Regions from separate parts of the Streptomyces sp. NPDC111606 genome, predicted to be linked through region 2. Evidence: riboswitches for the same ligand, from Rfam matches in the RefSeq annotation. Region 2 holds a riboswitch; each other region holds the start of a gene.
The links. A riboswitch is a leader RNA that binds a small molecule or an ion and turns the genes downstream of it on or off. The one in region 2 is predicted to bind cobalamin.

Region 1: another riboswitch for cobalamin. It lies ahead of metE (5-methyltetrahydropteroyltriglutamate--homocysteine S-methyltransferase); the one in region 2 lies ahead of ACZ7M7_RS11995 (ATP-binding cassette domain-containing protein).
Region 3: another riboswitch for cobalamin. It lies ahead of ACZ7M7_RS10735 (ribonucleoside-diphosphate reductase subunit alpha); the one in region 2 lies ahead of ACZ7M7_RS11995 (ATP-binding cassette domain-containing protein).

The regions. Positions count from the first base shown of each region.
Region 1 covers NZ_JBVKBY010000004.1:261,281-265,512, forward strand. The annotation lists gene aceB (malate synthase A) at 1-1,435, shown strand, start outside; gene ACZ7M7_RS16565 (3-hydroxybutyryl-CoA dehydrogenase) at 1,432-2,301, shown strand; cobalamin riboswitch at 2,533-2,730, shown strand; gene metE (5-methyltetrahydropteroyltriglutamate--homocysteine S-methyltransferase) at 2,911-4,232, shown strand, end outside.
Region 2 covers NZ_JBVKBY010000003.1:47,785-52,016, forward strand. The annotation lists gene scpA (methylmalonyl-CoA mutase) at 1-799, opposite strand, end outside; gene ACZ7M7_RS11990 (methylmalonyl-CoA mutase family protein) at 799-2,601, opposite strand; cobalamin riboswitch at 2,744-2,924, shown strand; partial or broken gene ACZ7M7_RS11995 (ATP-binding cassette domain-containing protein) at 3,108-3,446, shown strand; gene ACZ7M7_RS12000 ((2Fe-2S) ferredoxin domain-containing protein) at 3,529-3,888, shown strand; gene ACZ7M7_RS12005 (gamma-glutamyltransferase family protein) at 4,018-4,232, shown strand, end outside.
Region 3 covers NZ_JBVKBY010000002.1:630,767-634,998, reverse strand. The annotation lists gene ACZ7M7_RS10740 (NACHT domain-containing protein) at 1-1,146, opposite strand, end outside; cobalamin riboswitch at 1,388-1,527, shown strand; gene ACZ7M7_RS10735 (ribonucleoside-diphosphate reductase subunit alpha) at 1,652-4,093, shown strand; gene ACZ7M7_RS10730 (ribonucleotide-diphosphate reductase subunit beta) at 4,093-4,232, shown strand, end outside.

The sequences.
Region 1 (4,232 bases), on a different contig from region 2:
GAGACTGGCGTCCGGCTCACCACTCGACTTCCCGATGGTCACCTCCGCCGTCCGTGCCGACCCCACCTGGCGGGTCGCGCCTCCCGCCCCCGGCCTGACCGACCGGCGCGTCGAGATCACCGGCCCCCCGGACCGCCGGATGGCCGTCAACGCACTCAACTCCGGCGCCGAGGTCTGGATGGCGGACTTCGAGGACGCCACGGCCCCGCTCTGGGACAACGTCGTCGGCGGGCAGCTCACCCTTCTCGACGCCGTCGAGCGCCGGATCGACTTCACCACGCCCGAGGGCAAGGAGTACCGACTGGCGGACCCGGACAAGCTCGCCACCATCGTGGTGCGCCCACGCGGCTGGCATCTCGACGAGGAGCACCTGGAGTTCGACGGGCGGCCCGTGCCCGCCGCGCTGGTCGACTTCGGCCTCTACTTCTTCCACTGCGCCCAGCGGCAGATCGACGCCGGGTACGGCCCGTACTTCTACTTGCCGAAGCTGGAGAACCGGTACGAGGCGCGTCTGTGGAACGACGTCTTCGTCCTCGCCCAGGAACTGCTCGGCATCCCCCGCGGCACGATCCGCGCCACGGTCCTCATCGAGACGATCACCGCAGCCTTCGAGATGGAGGAGATCCTCCACGAGCTGCGGGAGCACAGCGCGGGTCTCAACGCGGGCCGCTGGGACTACCTGTTCAGCCTCATCAAGACGTTCGGTCACCGCACCGACTTCCTCCTCCCCGACCGGGCGAAGGTGACGATGACCGCCCCCTTCATGCGGGCGTACACCGAACTCCTCGTCCGTACCTGCCACAAGCGCGGTGCCCATGCCATCGGCGGCATGGCCGCCCAGGTGCCCGGCAAGGACCCGGCCGCGAACGAGGCCGCGCTCGCCAAGGTCCGGCTCGACAAGGAGCGGGAGGCCGAGGACGGCTTCGACGGCTCCTGGGTGGCCCACCCCGGGCTCGTCCCCGTCTGCCACGAGGTCTTCGGCGGTGTCCTCGGCGAACGGCCCCACCAGATCGACCGTACCCGCGACGACGTCGAGGTGAGCGCGGCCGACCTGCTGTCGGTGCGAAGGATCAGCGGGCCGCCGACTGCGGAGGGCGTGCGCACCAACGTCGCTGTGGCGGTGCGCTACTTCGCCGCCTGGCTGCGCGGCCAGGGCGCCGTCGCGCTGGACGGCCTGATGGAGGACGCGGCCACTGCCGAGATCGCCCGTGTGCAGGTCTGGCAGTGGCTCCGGCACCGGGTGATCGACCGAGAGACGGTGCTGCGGCTGCTCGACGACGAGGTCGTCGCGCTCGGCGCCGAGTACCCGTGGGCGCCCGTCGACGAGATCCGTGCCCTGTTCGAACGTACCGCGCTGGCGGGCGAGTTGCCGCTGTTCTTCACCCCGGACGCATACACGCGGCACCTCGTGCAGCGGACGGAGGCCGGGGCGTGAGCGGGAGCATCCAGCGCATCGGGGTGGTCGGCGGCGGGCAGATGGGGGCCGGGATCGCCGAGGTGTGCGCACGGGCCGGACTCGACACGGTGATCTGCGAAGTGGACGCGGTCGCGGCCCGCGCCGCGCGGGACCGCGTGGCGGCGTCACTCGACCGCGCCGTGCGCCGCGGCAAGCTGGAGGAGGCCGCGGCGCGGGACACGCTCGCCCGCATGGACTTCAGCGGCAGCCTGGACGATCTCGCCGACCGGCAACTCGTCGTCGAGGCCGTCATCGAGAACCCGGCGGCCAAGACCGAGGTCTTCGCCGCCCTGGACAAAATCGTCGAAGACCCCGAGGCGGTACTGGCGACCAACACCTCCTCACTCCCCGTCATGCGGCTCGGCATGGCGACCGGCCGGGCGGACCGGGTGGTGGGCCTGCACTTCTTCAACCCGGTGCCGGTGCTGCCGCTGGTCGAGATCGTGACCTCACTGCACACGTCGCAGGCGACGACCACCGCGGTCGAGGACTTCGCGACCCGCACGCTCGGAAAGACCGTGATCCGCTCCCAGGACCGGGCAGGTTTCGTCGTCAACGCCCTGCTCGTCCCGTACCTGCTGTCCGCGGTCCGGATGGCGGAGTCCGGCTTCGCCACCGCCGCCGACATCGACACCGGCATGGAGCTGGGCTGCGCCCACCCCATGGGCCCGCTCAGGCTCGCGGACCTGATCGGCCTCGACACCGTCGCCTCGATCGCCGAGTCGCTCTACGACGAGTTCAGGGAACCCCTTTACGCCCCTCCCCCGTTGCTCCAGCGGATGGTGGAGGCGGGGCTGCTCGGCCGGAAGACCGGCCGCGGGTTCCATATCTACGACCAGGACTGAGGGCCTGGTACGACGCGGGCTGAGGGGCCCGCGTCGCCGCCGGGAATGAGGGTTCCCGCGCGGTGGACACAGGGGAAGGGCGGGAAGCGCGTATGCGGCGCGCTTCCCGCCCCGTGGCGTTGCGCGCCCCGGGCGCGCCAGGCACTCCCGGCACTCGGGTGTCCCATTTCACCATCCGAATGACGGACGCCTTCCTTCCCTCCGAGATGCCACCCCGTAGGCTGGCCGGTGCAGCTGGTTCGCCCCGCCCGCCAGGTGGGATGCGTCGCAAGAGGGAACCCGGTGGGAATCCGGGACTGCCCCGCAGCGGTGAGTGGGAACGACCGCCGTCATGAGCACTTGGCCCGACGAAAGGGCCTGGGAAGCGACGGCCAGTAGGTGTCCTCCGGTCAGGAGGACGTGCCCGCGAGTCCGAAGACCTGCCAACTGCCCGTGCGCGGACCATTCCGCGCATGGAGATCTCGGTGACCTCGAGGGCGGGTCGGCGTACATACCAGGCGGACGACCGCGGTTTTGCCGCGCGGGGTCGGTTCCGTCCGGTTCGTCACCCCTTCGCGCTCTCGTCCCGTCGCCGGGATCTCAGGGATTCATCTCGCGAAGGAGATCTCCGTGACCAGCAAGTCCGCAGCCGCGGCAGCACGGGCCACCGTGTACGGCTACCCCCGCCAGGGCGCGAACCGGGAACTGAAGAAGGCGATCGAGGGCTACTGGAACGGCCGCGTCACCGCCGACGCTCTCCGCTCCACCGCCGCCGAACTGCGCGCCGCCAACTGGCAACAGCTCGCCGAGACCGGCATCCACGAGGTCCCGACAGGCGACTTCTCGTACTACGACCACGTCCTGGACACCACCGTCATGGTCGGCGCGATCCCCGAGCGCCACCGGGACGCCGTCACGGCCGACACCCTCGACGGTTACTTCGCCATGGCGCGCGGCACACAGGACGTGGCGCCGCTGGAGATGACGAAGTGGTTCGACACGAACTACCACTACCTGGTGCCGGAGTTGGGCCCGGACACCGTCTTCACGGCCGACTCGGCCAAGCAGGTCGCCGAGCTGACGGAGGCCCTGGCGCTGGGCCTGACCGCCCGCCCCGTCCTGGTCGGCCCGGTCACCTACCTGCTGCTGGCCAAGCCCGCCCCCGGTGTGCCCGCGGACTTCGAGCCCCTCACCCTCCTGGACCGCCTGCTGCCGGTGTACGCCGAGGTCCTCGCCGACCTGCGCGCGGCCGGCGCCGAGTGGGTACAGTTCGATGAACCCGCACTCGTCCAGGACCGCACCCCGGCCGAGCTGAATGTCGCCGAGCGCGCCTACCGTGATCTCGGTGCCCTCCCCGACCGTCCGAAGCTGCTGGTTGCCTCGTACTTCGACCGGCTCGGCGACGCCCTGCCCGTGCTGGCCAAGGCCCCGGTCGACGGGCTGGCCCTGGACTTCACCGAGTCCGCCGCCGCCAACCTCGACGCACTCGCCGCCGTGGGCGGGCTGCCCGGCAAGCGGCTGGTCGCCGGCGTGGTCAACGGCCGCAACATCTGGGTCAACGACCTGGAGAAGTCCCTGTCCACCCTCGGCACCCTGCTCGGGCTGGCGGACCGGGTCGACGTGGCCGCCTCCTGCTCCCTCCTCCATGTGCCCCTGGACACGGGCCTGGAGCGGGACATCGAGCCACAGGTCCTGCGTTGGCTGGCCTTCGCGAAGCAGAAGACCGCCGAGATCGTCGCCCTCGCCAAGGGCCTTGCCCAGGGCACCCACACCATCGCGGCCGAACTCGCCGCCAACCGGGCCGACCTGGCGTCCCGCGCCGGCTCGCCGATCACCCGTGACCCGGCCGTCCGCGCCAGCGCCGCCGCCGTCACCGAGGCCGACGCCCGCCGCTCCCGGCCGTACTCCGAACGTGCCGCCGCTCAGCGCGCCCACCTCGGCCTTCCCCTGCT
Region 2 (4,232 bases):
TGTACTCCACTCCGTCCGCGAGCGTGTACGCCAGCTCCAGGTCGGCCGTCGCACCGGCTTCCTGGATGTGGTAGCCGGAGATGGAGATGGAGTTGTAGCGCGGCATCCGCTGTGAGGTGAAGGCGAAGATGTCGGAGATGATCCGCATCGACGGCTTCGGCGGATAGATGTAGGTGTTGCGGACCATGAACTCCTTCAGAATGTCGTTCTGAATGGTCCCGGCCAGCTTCTCGGGCGCTACGCCCTGTTCCTCCGCGGCGACGATGTAGAGCGCGAGCACCGGCAGCACGGCGCCGTTCATCGTCATCGACACGGTCATCTTGTCGAGTGGGATCCCGTCGAACAGCTGCCGCATGTCGTAGATCGAGTCGATCGCCACGCCCGCCATGCCGACGTCACCCGTCACGCGCGGGTGGTCGCTGTCGTAGCCGCGGTGGGTCGGCAGGTCGAAGGCGACCGACAGGCCCTTCTGACCGGCGGCCAGGTTGCGGCGGTAGAACGCGTTGGACTCCTCGGCGGTGGAGAAGCCCGCGTACTGGCGGATCGTCCAGGGCTGGTTGACGTACATCGACGGGTACGGGCCGCGCAGATACGGCGCCATGCCCGGGTAGGTGCCCAGGAAGTCCAGGCCCTCCAGGTCACGGCCGGTGTAGAGCGGCTTGACCGCGATGCCTTCCGGGGTCTCCCACAGGGGCTCGTCCCCGCCCGTGGCCTGCTTGACGGCCGTGCGCCACTCGTCGGCGCCGCCGCCGGCGGCCGGGGTGCCCAGCTCGATCCCGGAGAAGTCGGGGATTCCCATCAGGACACTCCCATGCGGTCGAGGGTGGCGGACAGCACGGCGACGGCGTCACAGCCCGCGAAGACGTAACTGTCGACATCGGTGTACTGCCCGGGGCGGCCCGCGAGGAACACGTGCGTGGCGCCCGCCGACCTGAACTCGGCGGCCACGGTCGCGGCCTGCTCCTCGTAGAGGGCGTCACTGGAGCACAGGCACACCTCCGTGGCACCGCTCTCCTCGAAGGTGCCCTCGGTGACCGGCTCGACGCCGCCCGCCTGGAAGAGGTTCGAGGCGAAGGTGAGGCGCGCCGTGTGGGCGGCGGCCGGGCCGAGCGCGGCCAGGAAGATCCGGGGCCGGGCGCCGGTGGCGACCAGGTGGGCGTCGGAGCGGGCGCGCAGGGCCTCGTAGGCCTCGTCGCGGCGGACCCGGGGGAGGCCCCCGGACCGGGGCGCGGGCGCGGGCGCACGCTCCACGGGCGGCTCGGTCAGGTTCGGGAACTCGCTGACGCCGGTGATGGGTTCGCGCCGCTTGGCGAGTTTGCCCGTGCGGGCCTCCCACGTCTGCGCCAGGTCCTGGCCCAGCTGCCCGGAGCGCAACGCGGCCGCCTGGCCGCCCGCCTGCTCGATCCGCTGGAAGAACTCCCAGCCCGCCCGGGCCAGTTCGTCGGTGAGGGCCTCCACGTACCAGGAACCGCCCGCCGGGTCGATCACCCGGGCGAGGTGCGACTCCTCGATGAGGATGGTCGAGGTGTTGCGCGCGATGCGCCGGGCGAAGGCGTCCGGCAGGCCGAGCGCGTGATCGAAGGGCAGCACGGTCACGGCGTCGGCGCCGCCGACCCCGGCGGCCAGCGTGGCCACCGTCGTGCGCAGCATGTTCACCCAGGGGTCCCGGCGCGTCATCATCACCGGCGAGGTGACGGCATGCTGCACCTGAGCGCTGGGCGCCCCGCAGACCTCGGTCACCCGTGCCCACAGCCGGCGCGCGGCGCGCAGCTTGGCGATCGTCAGGAACTGGTCGGCGGTGGCCGCGTACCGGAACTCCAGCTGCGCACACGCCTGTTCGGCGGTCAGCCCCGCCTCGGTGAGCTCACGCAGATACGCGACGCCGGTCGCCAGCGAGGAGCCCAGCTCCTGGGCGGCCGAGCCGCCGGCCTCGTGGTACGGCAGCGCGTCCACGGCCAGCGCCCGCAGTCCCGGGTACTCCTCGGCGCACAGCCGCGCCAGGGAGGCGACCGGCGCGCACTCCGAGGACGTGCCCGTACGGGCCTCGTGGCCGAGCGGGTCGGCGCCGAGGTTGCCGCGCGCCGCCTCCTTGGCGACGCCCCGCGCCTCGTACTGCCGCAGCAGCTCCCGCGCGGCGGGCTCCACGTCGGCGCCGGCGTCGAGGACGACAGGGGCCAGGTCGAGGTAGACGCCCTCCAGGGCGCGGCCGAGCGACGACACCGGGATGCCGCCCTCGCCGAGGACCAGCCAGAGCGAGGTGACGCCGTTCTCCAGGTCGGCGAGCACCAGGCCGTCCGTCAGCGCCGTGTGCCGCTGCCGCAGATCCCAGCCGCCCACCGTGTTGCCCTCGGCGCGACCGCCGCGGACGAAGGGGGCGAATCCGGGCAGACCGGAGTCGGACGCGGCATCGCGCGAGGTGTACAGGGGGCGGGTGCGCAGCCCGTCCTCCAGCGCAGTGGACAGGGCGTCTTCCGCAGCCGGGCCCGAGACGTCCTTGCCCGACTTGCGCAGCACGCCTTCCACCAGGCGTTGCCATTGCTCATGGGTTGCGTCAGGGAACTCGGCGGCCAGCGAGAGCCCGTCGTCAGGCAGGACCGTCATGCTCGGATGCTAGGTCAGATCATCAAAGGAGCAGCAGAGGGCACGGCTGTGACCTTGCCCTCTTCCAGATTGTGACCTGGGTCTCCGCGCCCTGTCGGGCCCTCCGGGTGCCCGCTCGAACGACCCGGCCACAAGCCGGGCTTGATAGCCTCCGAGGGCCAGTCGAGCCACACCCGAGGCCAGGGAATCCGGTGCGAATCCGGAGCTGACGCGCAGCGGTGAGGGGGACCGGCGGGGCACAGACGCACGCCACTGGGAGACCGGGAAGGCGCCCCGTCGGGACGAACCCGAGTCCGAAGACCTGCTGGCACCTCCCCGCCCGCGCGAGGAGGACGTCCGTAGGCCAGGCTCCGCGTACGAGCCCCGACAACCGAGGCACGCCTGTGTACCGTTCTGCCCTCCGTCCCGCTGCCCTGCTGCTCGCGCCCGCCCTCCTGCCGACCGCGTGCGGTGGCTCGGGAAGCGGCAGTACCGAGGACTCCGGGAAGTCCGCCGCCGCGGGCTACCCCGTCAAGACCGTCGGCCTGCTCGGCCCCAACGGCTCCGGCAAGTCGACGCTGTTGAGACTCCTCGCCGGGGTCCTCGCCCCCACCGCCGGGGTCGTCACCCTGGACGGGCGCCCGCTGCCCGAGGTCGGCCGCCGCGCCACGGCTCGCCGTGTCGCCACCGTCGAGCAGCACGCCCACACCCGGACCGAACTGACCGTCCGCGACGCCGTCGCCCTCGGCCGCCTCCTGCACCGCCGTGCCTGGACGCCACCCACCGCGGCCGACGACGAGGCCGTCACCGCGGCCCTCACCCGCACCGGACTCACCGACCGGGCCGCCCGGTCCTGGCACACCCTCTGCCGCGCCGGGGTCACCGACGACCCAGGCCGCCCGGTGATCCGCTTCCTGCGGCCGGCCGGCCCCGTGGGGCGGTGCTGACATGCGGACACCCCCGGAACAACCGGTGCCCAGCCGGATCGTGGTGTGCAGGGACTGCTGCTGCGGGACCCCGAAGGTGCCCGGCGTCGATCACGCGCGGCAGACCGCGCGACTCGCCGAGAACGCCCCGGTGCGCGTCTCCGAGTGCCTCGGCGTGTGCGAACACGCCAATGTGATCGTCGTCCAGCCCTCCGCCGCGGGCCGCGCCGCGGGCGGCCGCCCCGTCTGGCTCGGCCTCGTCAACGACCCGGAAGCCACCGAGGACATCGTCACCTGGGTCCGGGCCGGCGGCCCCGGCGTCGCTCCCTGCCCCGACGTGCTCGACCTCTACACCTTCACTCCGCCGAGGCGCGCACGATGAATCGGAGGACCGCTCACGGGCCCCTCACCACCCACACCGAACCGGCCCCGGCCGCAAGGTTGAACCCTGAACGGGTAGTCCCTGAAGATCGGATGGACCGATCCGCGCGACAGCGAGGTGTCAGACCCGATGTTCACGACCCGCCCCACGCTCCAAGGCACGTTCGGCATGGCGTCCTCCACCCACTGGCTCGCCTCGCAGTCGGCGATGGCCGTGCTGGAGGGTGGGGGCAACGCGTACGACGCCGCCGTGGCGGGCGCGTTCGTGCTGCATGTCGTCGAGCCGCATCTCAACGGCCCGGCCGGTGAGGTGCCGATCCTGATCGCCCCCGCGGGCGGCGAGGT
Region 3 (4,232 bases), on a different contig from region 2:
CGGGTCGTTGTCGGGCCGGTCGTGCTCCAGGGCGCCGTGGCGGTGCAGTTCGCGGGCGATCTGGAGGTAGACGGGCGACTCGGTCACCTCCGCCGTCTCCACGATCCAGTCCACGCGGCGTTCGTCCGTCTCCGGGACGCGTGCCTGGACGAACCGCAGTGCCTCCTCCTCGCTGAGCGGTTCCAGCTCCACGATCGCGGCCGGGGTGCTCTCCAGCGGGCTGTGCGGACGGGAGGCGATGACGAGGGGCAGCTTCTCCTCGTAGGCGCGCTCGATGGCCCGCCGGATGATGTTGTCCCGGTTCTGTTCGACGCCGTCGCCGAGCAGAGCCTCCTCCAGGCCGTCGGCGATGACGACCGGTTTGTCGTCGGCGAGGAGTTGCTGCCAGACCCGCTCGGTCTTGCCGCGCGCGAGGATGCCCCGGGGCGCCTCGTCGATGAAGCGCTGCTTGGCCATGCGTTCGAAGTTCAGGTCGCCGCCGTTCGCGTCCCGCAGCCGGATCGGCACGGGTACGGCGTTCTGCTCCGCCAGCAGTTCGGTGAGGCGTACCAGGACGGCGGTCTTGCCCACGCCGACACCGCCGACCAGCAGATAGGGCCGTCGGGTGGCGCGCTCCCGCAGCCGTTCGGCGATGACCTGGGCGATCTCCTCGCGGCCCACGATCTCGGCGGTGTCCGGGCCTGCGGTGAGCACCAGTCGGTGAGGGTCGTCCCGTGCCTTGGCGAGATAGCGCCGCTTGGTCCACCGGTACCACCAGAACAGAAAGAGTGTGGCGGCGATCGACGCGGCGAGCACCGGGCCGACGAAGCGCAGGACCGTCTCGAATCCGGGGTTGCCCTGCCGCCACCGCTCGAAGCCGGTCGTGTTGCTCGAGATCAGGATGTACAGGCCCTCCACCACCCAGGCGAACAGGGTGAGCGCGGCCACCGTCCAGATGGCCCGGGTGACGTTGGTGTAGGTGAACCACCGGCGCCACTTCTTGGGGCGGGTGGTGCCGCCGCGGGCCTCCAGGCGCATGGTCAGCCTGTGCCGGTGGCCCACGAACCCCTGCCTGACCCGGTTGGCCGCCCGTCTCGGAGCCAGCGTCGCCATCGGCGCGTTGCGCGGCCGCTTCTTGCCGGGCGGACTGCCGACGACCCTCGTCATAGTTCGTCTCCTTCCGAGAAAGGCTCTCGAAACGGAGCGACCGCGGGGCGCCGACACCTATCTCCATGGAAGCACTCCCGGAACTCCCCGCAACCCGGCGGCCCCATGGCCGGCATGCGCGCCCCGGCGAGGGGCGAGATCCGGATGCTCGCCGACATCACTCTCCTCACCTACAAGTTGACGCTCTGAAACCAGCACGACACAACATCTGGGGGTGGCGTGGCGGGTGAGCACAAGATGTATGCTCATGCTCGCTGTCGTCGCAGGGGAATCCGGTGCGAATCCGGAACTGTCCCGCAACGGTGTACTTGTGCATGTCTGTTCCCGGAACCGGCGTGCGCAGGAGTCAGTCCGAGGACCTGCCGACAGCGCGCCCGGCCACCCGGCCGGTGCGCCCGACGTCCGGGCCTCGTGGAATGGGCCGGTGGACGCGACGCCGTGTGCGCTCGTGTGCTGCCCCCTGCCCTCGCCGAGGCCCTCGTGCCGAGCGAGGGAGAGCCCCCACGTGACCATCGCGCCAGCAGACCCGGCCTCAGCCGTTCCTACCGTCCCCACGGACGAGGACGCTCCGGGAACCGCCCACCCGTCTCCCACCACCACCCTCAACGGAGACCCTACGGGCCACGGTGCCGATCTGCTGCGGACCCTGACCGAGCTGACCGCCGACCTCCCCGACGCCGACCCCGGCCGGGTCGCCGCCGCCGCGCTGCGCGGCCGGTCCGCGTTCGCGGACGAGGCGGAGCTGCGCGAGCTGGCCACCGAGGCGGCGGCCGGCCTGATCTCCGAGGACCCCGCCTACAGCAGGCTCGCCGCCCGGCTGCTGACCCTCTCCATCGCCGCCGAGGCCGCCTCGCAGGGCGTCACGTCCTTCACCGGATCGGTCGCGGTCGGGCACCGTGAGGGCCTCATCGCCGACCGGACCGCCGAGTTCGTGCGGCTGCACGCGGCCCGCCTCGACGCCCTGGTCGACACCGACGCCGACGACCGCTTCGGCTACTTCGGCCTGCGCACCCTGCACAGCCGGTACCTTCTGCGGCACCCCATCACCCGCAAGGTCGTCGAGACGCCCCAGCACTTCATGCTGCGCGTCGCCGCCGGTCTCGCCGAGGACGACACCGCCCGGTCGGTGGACGAAGTCGCCGCGCTCTACGGGCTCATGAGCCGCCTCGACTACCTCCCCTCCTCCCCCACCCTCTTCAACTCCGGCACCCGGCATCCCCAGATGTCGTCCTGCTACCTCCTCGACTCCCCCAAGGACGAGCTGGACTCCATCTACGACCGCTACCACCAGGTCGCCCGCCTCTCCAAGCACGCCGGCGGCATCGGGCTGTCGTACTCCCGTATCCGCTCCCGGGGTTCGCTGATCCGCGGCACCAACGGGCACTCCAACGGCATCGTCCCGTTCCTGAAGACCCTCGACGCCTCGGTCGCCGCGGTGAACCAGGGCGGCCGGCGCAAGGGCGCGGCCGCGGTGTACCTGGAGACCTGGCACTCCGACATCGAGGAGTTCCTGGAGCTGCGCGACAACACCGGTGAGGACGCCCGCCGTACGCACAACCTGAACCTCGCGCACTGGGTCCCGGACGAGTTCATGCGCCGGGTCAACGCCGACGAGCCGTGGTCGCTGTTCTCGCCGTCGGACGTGCCGGATCTCGTCGACCTGTGGGGCGACGAGTTCGACGCCGCGTACCGGAAGGCCGAGGCGGCCGGGCTCGCGAAGAAGACCATCCCCGCCCGTGACCTGTACGGCCGCATGATGCGCACCCTCGCGCAGACCGGCAACGGCTGGATGACCTTCAAGGACGCCGCCAACCGCACCGCCAACCAGACGGCCCTGCCGGGCCATGTCGTCCACTCCTCCAACCTCTGCACGGAGATCCTGGAGGTCACGGACGACGGGGAGACGGCGGTCTGCAACCTGGGGTCGGTCAACCTCGGCGCCTTCGTGAACACGATGACCGGCGACATCGACTGGGAGCGGCTCGACGCCACCGTCCGCACGGCCGTCACGTTCCTCGACCGGGTCGTCGACATCAACTTCTACCCGACCGAGCAGGCGGGCCGGTCGAACGCCAAGTGGCGGCCGGTCGGACTCGGCGCGATGGGCCTGCAGGACGTCTTCTTCAAACTGCGCCTGCCCTTCGACTCGGCCGAGGCGAAAGCCCTGTCGACCCGGATCGCCGAGCGCATCATGCTCGCCTCCTACGAGGCCTCCGCCGACCTCGCCGAGCGCAACGGACCGTTGCCGGCCTGGGAGAAGACCCGTACCGCCCGCGGTGTCCTGCACCCCGACCACTACGGCGTCGAGCTGACCTGGCCGGAGCGCTGGGCCGCCCTGCGCAGCCGTATCGCCACCACCGGCATGCGCAACTCCCTCCTCCTCGCCATCGCGCCCACCGCGACCATCGCGTCGATCGCCGGTGTCTACGAGTGCATCGAGCCGCAGGTCTCCAACCTGTTCAAGCGCGAGACGCTCTCCGGAGAGTTCCTCCAGGTCAACTCCTACCTGGTCAACGAGCTCAAGGAGCTCGGCGTCTGGGACGCCCGCACCCGTGAGGCGCTGCGCGAAGCGAACGGCTCGGTGCAGGAGTTCGCCTGGATCCCCGAGGACGTACGGGGGCTCTACCGCACGGCGTGGGAGATCCCGCAGCGCGGCCTGATCGACATGGCGGCGGCGCGGACCCCGTTCCTCGATCAGGCGCAGTCCCTGAACCTGTTCCTGGAGACGCCGACCATCGGAAAGCTCTCCTCGATGTACGCGTACGCCTGGAAGTCGGGCCTGAAGACGACGTACTACCTGCGCTCGCGCCCGGCGACCCGCATCGCCCGCGCCGCCCAGGGCCGGGCCGCCCAGCCCGAGAAGACCATCCCCGTCCAGCAGGTCGCCGAGTCCGACGCCGTCGCCTGCTCCCTGGAAAACCCCGAGTCCTGCGAGGCCTGCCAGTAATGACCACCCGTAACAGCAACCTTCTCGACCCGGGCTTCGAACTGACCCTGCGCCCCATGCGCTACCCGGACTTCTACGAGCGCTACCGGGACGCGATCAAGAACACCTGGACCGTCGAGGAGGTCGACCTCCACTCGGA